DNA from 2 places in the Litoribacterium kuwaitense genome. Region 2 is predicted to be linked to the other one. Evidence: a T-box and tRNA genes for the amino acid it is inferred to sense, from the RefSeq annotation. Region 2 holds a T-box; the other holds one or more tRNA genes.

Region 1 (7,876 bases), on a different contig from region 2:
TGTTTATTTGTACGAGCTGTTTCCATAGTTAATGCATCTTATGTAACTGGCCCATCCGCCCAAGATGCACGCCACCCCCTAAATCAATTTTCATTCAAAACAAATAAGGAAAAGCCTGCCTACAACAGGCAGGTCTTCAAAGTGCAGACAATGGCTTTACAAGCTTTGTAACACTCTTTTATTAGAGGTCACTAAACAATTCTCACATGCATAACCAAGCTTTAAAACGCCTTATGAAATCGAGCAAAAACACGGATACCTATTCACAAGAGGACAAATAGCGAGAGCAATGACGAACGCAAGCATTTGCCAGAGTCCCTAATCTCCTTGACAAAATCCAGTCCGTTTTTATTGATTGGCTTTTTTTCCGTACAAAATAAGCGCTGCTGCCCCAATCACTCCTGAGTCTTGACTAAGTCCGGAAGGTACGATGACAGTTTCTCTTCCTCTAGGACCAAGTGCGCGCTCACTAACAAAAGCTTGAACTGCATCAAACAACGGTCGACCGACTTTCGTAACCCCACCGCCGATCACGATCTTTTCCGGATCTAAAATATTGATTAAGGAGACACAGCCGACACCGATTTTTTCAAAAATCATATTTACAAATTCCTGAAGCTGCTGGTCGCCTTCGTTTGCTCGTTGGAATACTTCCGCTGTCGTCACCGACTCACCGAGCAGCTTTGATGCGTGACGAGCAATCCCTGTCCCAGAAGCAATGTATTCGAAGCCGCCTTCGATTTCACCTTCACGCGATCCAAACGAAGGATCAATCACCATATGACCAATGTCACCTGCATTGCCGCTCTTCCCGGTAATTAACTGGCCATTCGCATAAATACCAGCGCCAATTCCCGTAGACACAGTCATGTATATAAAATTGTCGTTATCCTGCGCAGCTCCTACCCATTTTTCAGCCAATGTCGCAGCATTTGCATCATTTTCTAACGTGACAGGCACCGCAAAATGCTCTTTAAAACGTCCCGTCACTTCGATATCTCTCCACGCTGTTAAGTTTGGCGGATTAATGATCTTGCCTTCTCTTGAATCAAGAGGTCCCGGCGCCCCAATACCAATCCCACTTAACGCTTCAGCTGTTTTCCCTAACCCTTCCAACAAATGATGAATGGTCTGTGCCATGCGATCAATCATTTCATAAGGGGACACACTTTGATCAGTAGGAAGCACTTCCTTAGCTAATAAAGCCCCTTTGTCATCAACAATACCAATGGCAGTTTTTGTCCCGCCAATATCTACTCCTGCTGCGACGTTCATGTCTGTCATCCTTCCTCATTTCCTTTGATCTTCATTTATTTTACCAAAAGGAAGGGATGAGTTCTACGTCATTCAGCTTAGGTAAACATAAAATCATCCGTTTTCGAGAACAATCACATTAAAAAGGAGAATGATTTGTGTATCTTTCAAAGGAAGAGCAAGCTGCACTTAGTAAAGCCATTGACGATTTAAACGCTGGACTCGATACGTTTATCGAGCTTTATAATGATTCAGAAGAACAAGCACATTTTATGATTCCAAATGACGACGTTCGCCAATTGTATAAGCAAGCCATTCATTATGACGACCGCAATAGCGTCGATTACAAATTAAACCGCGTGCTCACAGAAGTGTTAAAGGCATTACTCCCAGACAAACCCGAAGCGTGAGGCAAAAAAATAAAAACTCTGTCAGCCTATCGCCAACAAAGTTTTGTTCATTATTTACGCATATGAAAATAAGCATTTAATTGCCCACGAAGCATATCTTCCCGCACAGTTTCTTTTTTTGCTTCATTTTTCTCTTTTCTGATCATTTCTTGACGAATTTCAAACGTCTGCACCCCGTCCTCAATTTGGTTAGCAATGTCCATCAGCCGTTCCACATCATCAAAAGAATACTTACGCGATCCTCGTGCAGACCGTTCTGGAAAAATGAGCTTTCGTTCTTCATAATAACGAATCTGCCTTTCAGATAAGCCTGTCAACTCTTTAACGACGCCAATCGAGATCACCTTTCGTTCTCGATAGGACGTGGGCTCATTTCCCATTCGACCTCACCTCTCGCCTTATCTTATTTGTTTAATTATATCGAATCATCATTTTAAGTATCGACTCCCTTGTAAGATAATCTAACATAAAAAAACACAAATCAACTGCGAAGATGTAAGAAAATATATCGAAGTTTTTTCCAACGACCTTTATTTTTTCTATTGACTTCTAATTTTCTACATAGTATACTATTTTTTGTCGAAACAAACCCAGATGTGATTCCGTAGCTCAGCTGGGAGAGCGCTACCTTGACAGGGTAGAGGTCGCTGGTTCGAGCCCAGTCGGAATCATCCAAAATACCTCCTTGCATAAATTGCAAGGAGGTATTTTCTGTTTCAAATTCATTTATAAATTCAATTTCCTTTGGAATCGCCAAGTTCGTTTCTCAACAAAATCAGCTAATTCGCTCTTCTTGATCTTTCTTCTCAATATCTTGTGCCTCAAGCTCCTCTTCTTTATCACGAAGTCGGTGAGCAAGTCGACTTGAGGCATTTGAAGCAATGCTTGCGACAAGGTCATCTAAAAATGTATGAACAGCTTCGTCTGTTTTCGTATCTAATTTTCCGATGATGCCAGGCTTATCTTTATCTAAATGACCATAGGTCGTCACCGCGATACTGCCGTAGCCAAAGACGGCCCCAAAGCCGATTGTTTCATCAATTCCGAACAACCCTTCATCAGACTCTACGATCGATTGCAGCGGCTCTGACAGCAGCTTCTTCTCAGCCAACCGGTCTAAATCAATCCCGACAAGCAAGGCATGCTGTATTTCCCGTTTTTCAAGGACGGCTTCCACACTTTCAACGCAGTCTTCCATAAGCAGATCGGCATTATATGGTGCTTGCATGTCATAAACAATATCCGCAATATCCTGCACAGTCACGCCTCTTTCTACTAGCATCGCTTTTGCTGCTCGTTCAATGTCTTTGCTATGCACACGATTTTGTTTTTTCATATAAAAAGACCCTCTCCTCTGAGCATTCTTTTCCCATCGCTCAGCTTTTTTCTTATAGCTTACACACAAATTTCGTTAAAACGCCAATCATTTGCTATACTATACATAATAGCATGACGTAACAGTTATGTTATTAAGATTATCGGTTTTGAATAGGAGGAACCTCTTTTGCAGTATGGCGTCGTACTTTTCCCATCAAAACGCATCCAGGATGAAGCCAATTCCTACAGAAAACGCTACGATCCTAGATATTCCCTTATCCCGCCACACATTACGATTAAGCCTGCTTTTGAACTTGAACAAGTGGACGATTTCAAAAAAATGCTCAAGCAGACCGTAGCCAGTCTTCCTCCGGTGGACATCCAGGTCAAAAAAGTCGGTACATTCAATCCGGTCAACAACGTCATCTATTTCAAAGTAGAAAAAAATGATACACTCCTACAATTGTATGAAGCATTAAAGCCCCATCCTTATCCTTCAGATGATGCGTATGCATTCGTACCGCACATTACAATTGGTCAAGAGCTTTCAAACGACGAATTGTTTGATGTATATGAAAGCTTACGTATGACATCTTTCGATTTTACTGAGAAAATCTACCGGGTCCATTTGTGTTATCAATTAGAGAATGGTTCTTGGTCCGTTGACGAGACATACCCACTTCAAGGAGATGTAAGAGATGAAGATTCAATGGGCCGCAAGTGAATCCGTACGAAACGATTGCTTTCTCATTCGAAAACACGTGTTTATTGAGGAGCAGCAAGTTCCGCAAGATGTGGAAATGGATGAACATGATGTAAACGCACTGCATGCCGTCTGTTATATAGATAATGCTCCGGTCGGCGCTGTACGACTTCGGGAAAAATCGCCCGGTGTTGGCAAAGTAGAGCGCCTCTGTGTATTAAAAAGCACGCGCGGCACAGGTGCAGGGCGTGAGCTGATGAATGCTGTAACCCAAATGGCGTCTCTAAATGGGTGGCACGCTATACATTTAAATGCTCAAGCGCATGCTGAGGATTTTTATTTAAAGCTTGGCTACCAAACTGTGTCTGAGCCGTTTTTAGAGGCGAATATTCCCCATGTAAAAATGGAAAGGTCTCTTTGAACTACTCACCACTTAGCTTCGCTTGAAGTGGGAGCTTCTCATTTCCACGACGAAAGCAACCTTTCGTCTCCTTTCGTCTCCATGAGCGTTACTTCGGGAAGTTCCTGCCCTAGATGTCCGACGATTCGGAGTTTCTTTCGTACCTTGGATATTTTACGCATGGAAGGATTTGCTTGGTTTTCGTATGATTAGTTTCTCCATGCAACCTCATACATCCAGTTTTCGAAGAACACTTCATGCTCTTATGATAACATGCTTTCGGTCAAGAACGTCTAAAGACGTACTTGACCGAAAGCCAATTCATCTCCATCTCATCGCTGAAGATGGAGACTTCTTGGCTAAAAACGTTAAACGTAAACATCCAGCCGGCCGCCTTGGCCGGTTATTTTACTTTCCCACGTTTTTATATCGGTTATTTGCGTACGTTTGTCAACAGTATTTCCCTCTGCTTGCCAAGAAAAATCTTCTTCAGCAGTGACCGCGCGAACAGGCTGAACACGCAAAACCCCTTTTTCTACTCGCTCCGGTGCTAACCGATCAGCATACCATTGATATTGTTCCGTCATGACAGGTGCTATCCACATCACAAACCACCCCGCTACCTTTTCAGTTATACGATGTTATTCCTTTTTTTCAATGTATTCAAACATATCATGTTATGATCACTAAAAAAGACATGTTATGTGGATATATTTATGTAGAGGCAGAACCAGAATTTGGTGAAGCAAGCATTGAATTTTTTTCGGTTGCGAAGTCTGAAAGAGGTCATGGGCTGGCGTACAATTGTTAACTGGCGCCTTACAATGGTTATTTACATTCGAAGGGATTGAACACATTCGCCTTTGTGTTAACTCCGCCAATGAGCAGGCGATCAACATGTATAAGAAAGTCGGCTTTCAGCATATGCATGACCTGTGTGCGTTCACTAAAGATGTTAACCAAAAGTAACTCGCCCTAGAAAATGAACGGAACATTCGGGCAAGACGGACTATATGTCAACCGAAAAAACGCAGAGGAATAAAAACCTCTGCGTTTTTCTGTGTGTTTTTATTGTCTAAAGGCTGATGCTTTATCCTGCTATTCTTTTGTTTTTCTACTTCATAACAGATCGATTCCACCGTGTTCAAAGCTTTTTTAAAAAAACGGGTGACGTCTACGACGATCATGGTCATCTCTGTCAAAGTCTCTTGGGGAGCTCTCATCATCTCTGCCGTGGCGGCGACGTTTTCTTTTGTCACTTTCATCAATGACAATGACTTCATCCGCTTTAATAATCACTTTATCAGCCCGAATCACTTGCTTTCTTCTTTCATCTGACATGCAAATCCCTCCTTCTTTAATCAATTCATAGCAGTGTATGCATTTTCAATTAAAAAAGTTAGGCATCTGCATGTAAATGACATAAGAAAATCAACTTCACATCTGAAGTGACGCTTGCCCACACCGATATAGTACATCTACATAGTGTATAGTGACACATTTGTCAAATTCATTGAAAGAGGTGAACGGAATGGGCTGCGGCAAAAAACACAAAGAAAAAGATTATGGCTATCCAAAAGCAAGAAATTGCGTTTGTGACGCCATTAAACACATTCATGTGATGCAAGAAGAAGCTGAAGATAAGTGTGCTTCTAGCTGTTACAGTAACTTACTATCACCAGACACTACTATGGGTGACACAGTACCATTTATTCTGTTTTGTAAAAAAGATTGCGGCAAGCTTTTTAAAACCTTCGGAAATATCGGTGGGCTTGTTGGACCAGAAGGGTGCTTTAAAACCGTCTTTTTCCGTGTTGAAAACGTAAAAAATGATTGCTGCGCGACGCTATCTTTGCTTCGTCCGCTAGATAAAAGAGGGAATCAGCTGGATGACTTAGACAATCCTTGCGACCGCAATTTACGTTGCCTTGAAAAAACAGACATCTGTATAGAAGTGGACTTAGACTGCTTCTGTGCAATTCAATGCTTGTCTCCTGAACTCGTCATCGGATAGTCTGTACAAATTCGTGGAAGGGGCAGCTGAGCGGCTGCCTTTCTTTCAAACAGGGGTAGACAAAGCCCAATTTAAAGAAATCGTGCAAATCCAATCACCAAATGCCCTGTCTCTTTATATTGTAATTAGTGAACAAAACGCCTTAAGCTTAAAAAAAGAAGGAGTGTATGAACATGGGATGCGAAGATCATAAAGGTGGATTCAATTGCGTAGTGGACGCAGTCTACCACATACATGAGATGCAGGAAGCTGTTGAAGACGAGTGTAACACGAGTTGTTTTAGCAACCTGCTCTCAAACACACAAAGCCGTGGTGACACAATTCCATTCATTCTTTTCTGCCGTAGCGACTGTAACGATCTGTTTAGCGCTTTCGGCAACGTAGGTAGATTATTTGACGGCTCTTGCTTCCAAAGTGTCTTTTTCCGTGTCAATTCCATTAAGGGCTCTTGTGCAACGTTACAGCTGCTTAGACCATTTGATGGACGCCGTCCGATCTCTGTAGATTCAAAGAAAGACGTCTGCGACGTCACACGCCTTGTAAAAACAGATTACTGTGTTGAAGTCGATCTAGATTGCTTCTGTGCAATTCAGTGCTTAGACCCTGATTTGCTTCGCGGCAGCGGACGCGATCACGATCACGATTGTGATTGTGACGAAAGCTCTTCTTCTTCCGACGATCACCACCATCATCATCATCGTTAAAAAGGATCGCTTTTGCGATCCTCTTTTTTTTACTATTTTAAAAACCAATAAGCTTAACGGATTGAATGGCCTCCAATGAAATGTCACTTTTTAACCCATTCATTTTTCTTAATGTCACTGTATCCCCTTCAGCATCGATGACGTGACCACGAATGGTTTCTTCTTCTGTAGTTATTTCACATAGCGGCTTAGACACTTTACGCTGCCGATTTAAAAAGGCAATTTTCTCCGGAATGCTTAGCTGCTTAAACTGAGTTCTTTTCCGTGTCCCGCTTTTCCTGTCTGTCGTTGCGTGTTCCATCCGCGAACCTTCTGGAGGTTTACTGGACGCTTCGTTCGATTGCTTTGTAGGTATCGAAGGGATAATGGGATGATGCGTTGCTTGATTCGCAGACTTTCTTTTTTGTCGGTGTTCTTGTTGGTCATTATCAACGCCAACCGCTTCTTCCTTTTTCTCAAGCTCTACACGCTCTTCTGTTTCTGACGGAGTAGCGTACTGCTGACCTCCCGGATCTTCATTTACTTTGTAAGAGGAGCTTTCCTGCATCCCTTCATCAGTCACCGGAAAATCCGGCTGGACGATATAAAGCAATGGCTTACGTTTCGTTGTCTTCATTCGTCGATTCACTCCTTCCTTGATAGTTATTGATATGCACGCATATTGGGTAATGTGCCCATAACTAGCTCGTCCTTCTCATGACTGCGCTTTCAATAGAATGAGCAGTATTGCCATTCATTAGTGATCGCAACTGCCCAATTCGTTGACAAACGCTTTTCTCACCTTTATTAAAAAACGCAAATGAAAAGACGCTCTCATCTTAGCGCGTCTTGTACGACGGATCACTTCCGTTTTCACCTAAAAAAGTGTAGACAAAGGTCTCACCAGACCGTCTACACTTTTTGCAATTCAATTACGTTCCAAGAATATTAAAACCGCCATCAACATGAAGTACTTCACCTGTAATCCCACGCGCTAGAGGACTAAGCAAGAAGAGGGCAGCATCGCCAACTTCCTCCTGTGTCACTGTACGACGGAGTGGTGCTTTTTCCTCGATGTCTTTCAAAATATCATTA
Region 2 (7,876 bases):
CACGCTGGCCTACAAGGGTGAAAAAAGAGCCTGCAATCAAGCCGATCAGCATAAAACACCCAATCCAAAAGGCTTCCATGTGCCGAGTCCTCCTTTAAGACACCGTCAACTAAAATACGTACGTACTTCTTGAATAAACGACAATGAGCCTGTGATGACGATAGGTATATCTTCCTGCAGCCATGCCTCTAAAGTCTTCTGCCAAGAATCAGTGACGCTCACATCACGACCTTTTTTATACCTCTGACAATCGACTACTGTCCAGGCGCGCGGATGGGCAAAAGGGGCCAGCGTAACGTCAGCATGCGAATGCTCCAGAACGTCTAGCATCTCCACAATATTTTTATCTTGAAAAGCGCCAAACAGAATATGAGCAAATTGATTTTTGAGCCGCGCTTGCACCGTTACGCATAGCGCTTTAATCGCCGCCGGATTATGGGCGCCATCCATGATGACAAGCGGATTTTTAGTGATCACCTCAAACCGCCCCGGCCACGTCACCTCTTCTAAGCCAGTGTCGACTGCTTCTACAGGGATAGAAAACTGTATCCTCGACAACACATTGATCGCTTTCAAGACGAGGGCAGCATTATGAGCCTGATAACCGCCGTATAAGCCTACATTCCACGATGAGTCATTGGCGACAATGCTACCTTCCCTGTCATTAAACGTGAAGGAGATACCCTTACTATCGTATGTAAGGTCGTCATATGAAAAATGTTCTCCTATTTGATAGTAAGGACTGTGATTTGCAATTGCTTTCTCTTGAATGGCATGTATGGCGTGATCGTCAAGAGCACCGGAAATCACAGGGCATTTCGGCTTAATAATGCCTGCTTTTTCTCTTGCAATGTCAGAAAGCGTTGTACCTAAAATGGCTTCATGATCCATTCCGACACTCGTAATTATTGTTAACATTGGCTGAACGATATTGGTCATGTCAAGTCTGCCGCCTAACCCCGCTTCAACGAGAAGGATGTCAGGTTTTAATGCTCTCGACCATAAAAAGAAAACGAGGGCGAGCATTTCGTATTCGGTCGGTTCACCAACATCATCCCAAGTTTGTGCTTGCGCGATGTTTTCTGCTTCAGCAACGTACGTGCTAAAATCCGCTTCCGAAATTGGATGCTGATTGATACAAAGCTGATCGCGATACTCCATTAAAGCTGGTGAGCTCATTGTGCCAACGGTATATCCTGCGTTTTCGAGAACACTCGCTAACATACGCAAAGTGGAGCCTTTTCCATTCGTTCCGGCGATATGAACAATTGGAACGCTATTTTCTGGGTGATCCGCCGCCTTAGCAAGGCGAAGCATTCGGTCGAGTCCGGGCTTTATCCCGAATGCTCCTCTGCCTTGGATCAATGCCAGCGCTTGTTGATAGGTCATTGGTGTTCCTTTAATTCCGAAATTCGTCCAGCAACGACCGCTCTTTTCTCTTTATAATCGACGGCTTTCTTCCGCTCCTCTTCAACAACAGCGGCTGGCGCCTTGCTCACAAATTTCTCGTTCGCAAGCTTCGCATCGACACGCGCGACCTCTTTATCAAGCTTCGCCAATTCGCTCTCTAAACGCTCCACCTCGGCTTGGATGTCAATGAGCCCTTCGATTGGAATAAACAGCTCCACGCCTGTTAACACAGCCGACATCGCCTTATCCGACCCTTCAGCCTTGTGATCAATCGTCAATTCTTCCGTTTGGCAAAAATGCTTTAAATAGGCGGATTGTGTTTTAAGTTCTTCAGCAATCTCGCTCGTTTTCGTTTTTACAATCAGCTTAATCGGTCTTGACATCGGTGCATTAACCTCGGCGCGAATATTACGCACAGCACGAATGATGTCCATAATGCGAACCATTTGCCTAGATCCATCCTCATCAGCGACAACATCACTTGGTTTAGGCCATTCGGCAATCACGATGCTGTCTCCTTCATGGGGGAGGTGCTGCCAAATTTCTTCGGTAATAAAAGGCATATATGGATGGAGCAAGCGCATTGTCTGATCAAGGACATACGCAAGTACGGAGCGAGCCTGATTTTTTGCGACTTCATCTTCGCCATACAACGGAAGCTTTGCCATTTCAATATACCAGTCACAAACGTCGTCCCAGATAAAATTGTACAGCGCGCGTCCTGCTTCGCCAAACTCGTATTTATCAAAATTGCGGGTGACGGACACAATTGTTTCGTTTAGACGATTTAAAATCCATCGGTCCGCGATCGACGGCGCTTTTTCAATGTCAATCTCTTCATACGTAAAGCCTTCCATATTCATCATCGCAAAGCGTGATGCGTTCCAAATTTTATTAGCGAAATTCCACGTTGACTCGACTTTTTCCATCGAAAAGCGCAAATCTTGCCCTGGTGTTCCTCCTGTTAACAAAAAGTACCGCAATGCATCCGCACCGTACTGATCAATTACTTCCATCGGATCAATACCATTACCGAGCGACTTGCTCATTTTTCGACCTTGCTCATCTCTCACAAGACCATGTAACAATACGTCTTTAAATGGGCGCGTTCCTGTAAATTCGATACTTTGGAAAATCATGCGGGATACCCAGAAGAATATTATATCGTACCCAGTGACGAGCACATCTGTCGGGAAGTATCGTTTGTAATCCGCTGCATTCTCATCAGGCCAGCCCATCGTGGAGAACGGCCAGAGCGCTGAAGAAAACCATGTGTCTAGGACGTCGACATCTTGTGTCCATTGGTCAATGTTTTCCGGCGCCTCTTCACCAACATACACTTCGCCTGTTTCGTTATGATACCAGGCTGGAATTTGATGCCCCCACCATAGCTGTCTAGAAATACACCAATCACGAAGATTTTCAATCCACCGCATATATGTGTTTTCAAAACGCTGAGGAACAAAATTCACTTTTTCACTCTCATTACGCTGCAAATCGATCGATTGCTTGGCGAGCGGCGCCATTTTTACGAACCATTGTGTCGATAAATAAGGCTCCACTACTGCTCCGCTTCGCTCAGAATGCCCAACCGAATGCGCGTGGTCTTCAATGTGAAAAAGTACGCCTTGCGCTTGCAAATCTTTAACGATATTTTTTCGGCACTCAAAACGATCCTGACCTTGATAAACACCAGCATTCTCATTCATCGACCCATCTTCGTTCATGACAAGTACACGTGGCAAATTGTGGCGGTCTCCAACCTCAAAGTCATTCGGGTCATGAGCTGGCGTAATTTTCACGGCACCGGAACCGAATTCACGATCGACATAATCGTCGGCCACAATTGGAATTTCACGCTCAACAATCGGCAACATTACCGTTTTACCAATAAGATGCTTGTAACGCTCATCATCAGGGTGTACTGCGACTGCTGTATCTCCGAGCATCGTTTCAGGACGCGTTGTAGCAATCTCAATAAACCCACTGCCATCGGTTAATGGATACTTCATATGATAGAAATGCCCATTCACATCTTTATATTCAACTTCAATATCCGACAAGGCCGTTTTTGTGTCAGGATCCCAGTTAATGATATACTCCCCGCGATAAATGAGCCCCTTCTTATAAAGATCAACAAAAACTTTTCGTACGGCTTTGGACAAGCCTTCATCCATCGTAAAACGTTCTCTCGTGTAGTCAAGACCAAGGCCTAGCTTCTCCCATTGTGCTCGGATGTGCTCAGCGTACTCCTCTTTCCACGCCATCGTTCGCTCAATGAAGCGCTCACGCCCAAGTTCATAGCGGCTTGTACCTTCCTCTTTCAGCTGCGCTTCAACCTTTGCTTGCGTCGAGATTCCGGCGTGATCCGTCCCTGGCAGCCACAAAACATCGTATCCTTGCATCCGCTTCGCCCGCGTCAACAAATCCTGCAATGTTGTATCCCACGCGTGCCCGAGATGAAGCTTACCAGTCACGTTCGGCGGAGGAATGACTACCGCATACGGCTCTTTCTCCACTTCTCCCTTTGCTTCAAAATATCCATTTTTCACCCAATGCTCATACCATTTCTGCTCAACCCCCTGCGGATCATACTTCTTAGGCAATTGCGCTTGTTCTGTCATTTTTTACTGACCTCCACCATTTTTTATTCAACAAAAAACTTCTCTCTCCAAAAAGGACGACAGAAGTTTGGTCGCGGTACCACCTTTATTTACGCTTTACTTGATAAAGCGCACGCTCATTCGGGATAACGGCCCTTGTACCGGTTTCTCCTACTTTAAGATTCAAAGAAACAGCTCGAGGAGGACTTCAAAGCATCTGCCTGGAACGCTCACAGCCTAAAGGCGTTCCTCTCTGAAGAAGCAGGGTGACTTTTACTCATTCCTGTCATAGCTTTGCTTTATTATATGTAAAATGTAGAGAACGGGTCAAGTGGTTATGCATATTCTAAATAGAAAGCTGACGCTTTCACTTCAGAGTCGTCGTTAATTCACCCGTCTAAAGCTGCGGAAAATTGACCTGATGACCAAACAACTCTTCGTCAAAAAGGGATTGACTTTAAAAATATGCTTCGATCGACAAGCATAAAGGAGCGATTGTAATGAAGCGTTTCTCACGCTATCGCATGCCGCCTTGGGTAAGAAAATGCTGCTTTGTCATGGAAGCATGCATTGTCCCTTTGGTGATTTTTCAACTGTTGCGCACCCTGCTTTTCCCAACTCCGCTCGACATTTTACTGCTCGGTCTTCTTATCGGACTCTTGCTCGCCTTCCATTTGAAATGGATTTAACCTATGGCTTGCCAACGCTACGATCCCTCGGTATGATGTCTCCATGATAGAAAAAGGAGAACCGTTTAGTGAATACTCAATCAATCGATTTTTTAACCCCTTACTATAAGAGAACAACCGATCGTAGCGATGGCCGTCATCTCTTGGCGATGCAAGAACTTTTCACCGCCTTCGAACTGTCTGTTGACGATTTTGACATCGTGCAAATTGCTGGTTCGTGTGGAAAGGGTTCAACCGCCCATTATTTGTCCGCAATGCTCGACGCCACGGATGTCCCGCACGGACTGTTTACGGGACCGCACCTTGAAGCTTACGAGGAACGAATGCAAATAAACGGTGTACCAATTCCACCAATCGCATTAGATCAAATTTTATTGCACATGAAAAAACACTTCAAACAAACCCAATCAACAATGTTGGGCATATGCACTTAATGATCTTGGCAGCACTCATGTGGTTTAAACAGAACGGCATTCGTCTCGTTGTATTTGAAAATGGTGTCGGCGGACGGGCCGATCCTTCTAACATTTTAAATCCAATCATTGCATGCTTAACTGAAATGACCCTTGATCATCAAGACTTGCTCGGGCCAACGCTCGAGGACATCGTTGCCGACAAAGCTGCCATCGTTAAACAGACGACGCAAAAGCTGATCCTTGGCTCAGCGAATGCCGACGTGCGCAGGCTCGTACGGGATCATGTAGCAAACACCACCATCGTTGCACTTACGGAAGAATATACGATCTCAGGGTACAACGACCGGCTCAATTACCGGAGCGAGTACCACAATGTCGCAGAGCAGCCACTCCATACAACCGCATTATTTCAAAAGCAGAATGCTGGAACGGCGCTTGCTGCCTTAGAGGCTCTGATGGCATACAACGTTCCGATTCACTGGGAACGCGCCCTAAATGCATTGTCACACGTACAGATTCCTTGTCGCTATGAAAAGCGTACATTTCGTGATGGACTTGTCCTTATTGATGGAGCTCACAATCCATACGAAATGGAAACGCTCATGAAAGCGATGGCGCTGGACAAATTTATCCCTGATCGCGTCGTCTTATCACTGACCACAGGAAGATCGAGTCTAGATATGCTTAAGCCGCTTAGCCAGCTGAATGCTTCTTTCGATGTCATTGCGTCCCCGTTTAAAGAGCGTCGCATGCCAAAAGCTGAGATTCACCAAGCATTTACAGACCTCGGTCTTTCTTGGACGTATTACGATCACCTCGACCTTTTCTTGCAAACAAGCCCATTTAAAAAACAACAGACATTAATCACCGGCTCCTTATATCTTGCTGGCGTGTTACGCACCTACATCATCGATGCTGACAGAAAGCTGCATATCAAAACATAAACCGCAGTGACCAACTGCGGTTCAGTCTCTTAACTTCTGTCGTCCACTGTCTCGCTCGTCCTCTCAGTTAAGACTACATTTGAGACATCGTGACAAACAGGCTGATAATTAACGAGAGGCTGTCAAAAAGACATTAAAAAGGCTGTTTTGCCTTCAATCTGAGCGAGAATGCCAATTAGGTTATGAATATAAACGATATCCGCTTTATTTTTACTTCGCTCAGTTTCAGACAGGTCCACATAAGTTTTGTTTTACAATTGGGCGAGAATTATCGCCTCGTCTAAGCTTTGACATGAAGCCGGACAGTCCGTCGTCATTCCAATCCTTCTGTTTCGTCTCTTAACACGGCTTCTTCCTTTTCATTTTGCTGAGAGACGGTTTGCTCTAAAGCCTCTCTCCAGAGCTCATTTGCAGCAAAGCGAGCTTCAGCATTCATCATTCGCTGAACCCACACTTGCTCCTTGGACACGTTACGTTGTTCATATTGTTTGGCAACCTGCCACAAAGGCTGTCCATCCAATAAAACTGCTAAAATCAGCTTTTCATTCAATGAATCAATGTTTTCTTCCCGCAAATAAGTGCTAAGAGCTTGTTTGCGATCAATTGTTGAATGATGCAAACGACCCATCAAATGAGCAAGGTTAAAGGCTGGCAATTGATGCGACAACGTGGCTGGCGGAACAAAGGACTGCCGCCCTTGATCAACAAAGGAGGCGTCTTCTAATGCCATCACGCTGTCTGCCGGCCCTTTCACGATCTCCTCGCTTTCTTGAAGCACCTCCATACTGATTTCATGGTGCTGCCGCATTTGTCCGTAAACGTGTTGAAATCGTTGAACAAAAGGAGAAGGATAGCGCATTTGGTCATATTGAGCAATGAGAGCGTCTAACGATTCTGCCGTTGTTTTCTTTGCTTTTAGCCAAGCGTCGCCTGATTCTTTTAAAAATGCGTGGCTGATCGTCAAAGGTTGCTTCGTTTGCCGATGCATACGAGCCAAGGCGGAAAAAAGTGCTGTCGGGCGATCTGTACGCAAGTCTCTTTGCTCGTCATAATGAGGATAAATCGCTAACCATCCCGCAAACGAAGAACAGTAACGATAAGCGTTCGGCCAACCAACTGGTAAGGCAAACGCTTGACTACCAGCTGTAGCTAAACTACGTAAAGCCTCGTCAACTTGTTGAACTGCCTCTTTACTTTTAAATAAACGACCTTGAAACATCCCATTTTCTGTATAGATTTCGACTAAGCCGTGACGCCTTCGTTTAACCTCTATTGGCTCAATTGAAAATTGACTTCTAATATCGGCAATGTGTCGACTGTCGATGTGTTGCACCATCACTTCGATACAGCCGGCACAGGGATATAAATAATTTGCCCTTCTTCAAGCGTTTCATCGTCCAGACTATTTTCACGAATGATCTGCTGTGTCGTCAGCTCATATTTTTCTGCCAGTCGCTCGACAGAATCACCTTCTTGAATAATACACATTCTTACAGTCGTCAGCCTCTCCCCTTCGTCAGGTTGACTCAAAAACTTTGTTAAATATAGTGCATTTTCGTTTCTTTTTTCTTCTTTCTGATTCTCAGTTCGTTCAGAGATTTCGTCATTTTCCATCGCTTCTTCGACTTCAGGTGCATTGACCTCTTCTACTTGTGCTTCAAACCTAAAAGCAGGTGTTTTGACCGTCGTTTCTTCTTTTTGAGCGGGCTCATCTTCCTGCTTTATTTCAGCTTCTAGCTGAAATAACATCTCCCTTGCTTCAAGCTCATTTTCTTTCTCGTCCTCCTCTGTATATTCCTCTCTTTGCAGAGATT

The links. The T-box of region 2 lies ahead of G4V62_RS11190 (valine--tRNA ligase). A T-box ahead of a tRNA ligase gene usually reads a tRNA of that ligase, here a tRNA-Val.
Region 1: it has a tRNA-Val gene. The T-box ahead of G4V62_RS11190 (valine--tRNA ligase) is inferred to sense a tRNA for this amino acid. The anticodon was not compared.

What each region holds. Positions count from the first base shown of each region.
Region 1 covers NZ_JAALFC010000034.1:21,557-29,432, forward strand. The annotation lists gene G4V62_RS14745 (hypothetical protein) at 1-26, opposite strand, end outside; gene G4V62_RS14750 (ROK family protein) at 349-1,284, opposite strand; gene G4V62_RS14755 (atypical membrane-integrating protein (Mistic protein)) at 1,413-1,664, shown strand; gene G4V62_RS14760 (MerR family transcriptional regulator) at 1,715-2,044, opposite strand; tRNA gene G4V62_RS14765 (tRNA-Val) at 2,263-2,335, shown strand; gene G4V62_RS14770 (phosphatidylglycerophosphatase A family protein) at 2,440-3,000, opposite strand; gene G4V62_RS14775 (2'-5' RNA ligase family protein) at 3,169-3,705, shown strand; gene G4V62_RS14780 (GNAT family N-acetyltransferase) at 3,680-4,105, shown strand; gene G4V62_RS14785 (hypothetical protein) at 4,453-4,692, opposite strand; gene G4V62_RS20015 (GNAT family N-acetyltransferase) at 4,889-5,053, shown strand; gene G4V62_RS14795 (hypothetical protein) at 5,240-5,425, opposite strand; gene G4V62_RS14800 (CotY/CotZ family spore coat protein) at 5,616-6,098, shown strand; gene G4V62_RS14805 (CotY/CotZ family spore coat protein) at 6,272-6,802, shown strand; gene G4V62_RS14810 (CotO family spore coat protein) at 6,840-7,418, opposite strand; gene fabI (enoyl-ACP reductase FabI) at 7,714-7,876, opposite strand, start outside.
Region 2 covers NZ_JAALFC010000020.1:17,769-25,644, forward strand. The annotation lists gene G4V62_RS11180 (prepilin peptidase) at 1-79, opposite strand, end outside; gene G4V62_RS11185 (bifunctional folylpolyglutamate synthase/dihydrofolate synthase) at 106-1,389, opposite strand; gene G4V62_RS11190 (valine--tRNA ligase) at 1,386-4,034, opposite strand; T-box leader at 4,084-4,312, opposite strand; gene G4V62_RS11195 (YszA family small membrane protein) at 4,514-4,702, shown strand; gene G4V62_RS11200 (folylpolyglutamate synthase family protein) at 4,771-5,136, shown strand; gene G4V62_RS11205 (folylpolyglutamate synthase/dihydrofolate synthase family protein) at 5,127-6,062, shown strand; gene G4V62_RS11210 (hypothetical protein) at 6,376-7,398, opposite strand; gene G4V62_RS11215 (LysM peptidoglycan-binding domain-containing protein) at 7,398-7,876, opposite strand, start outside.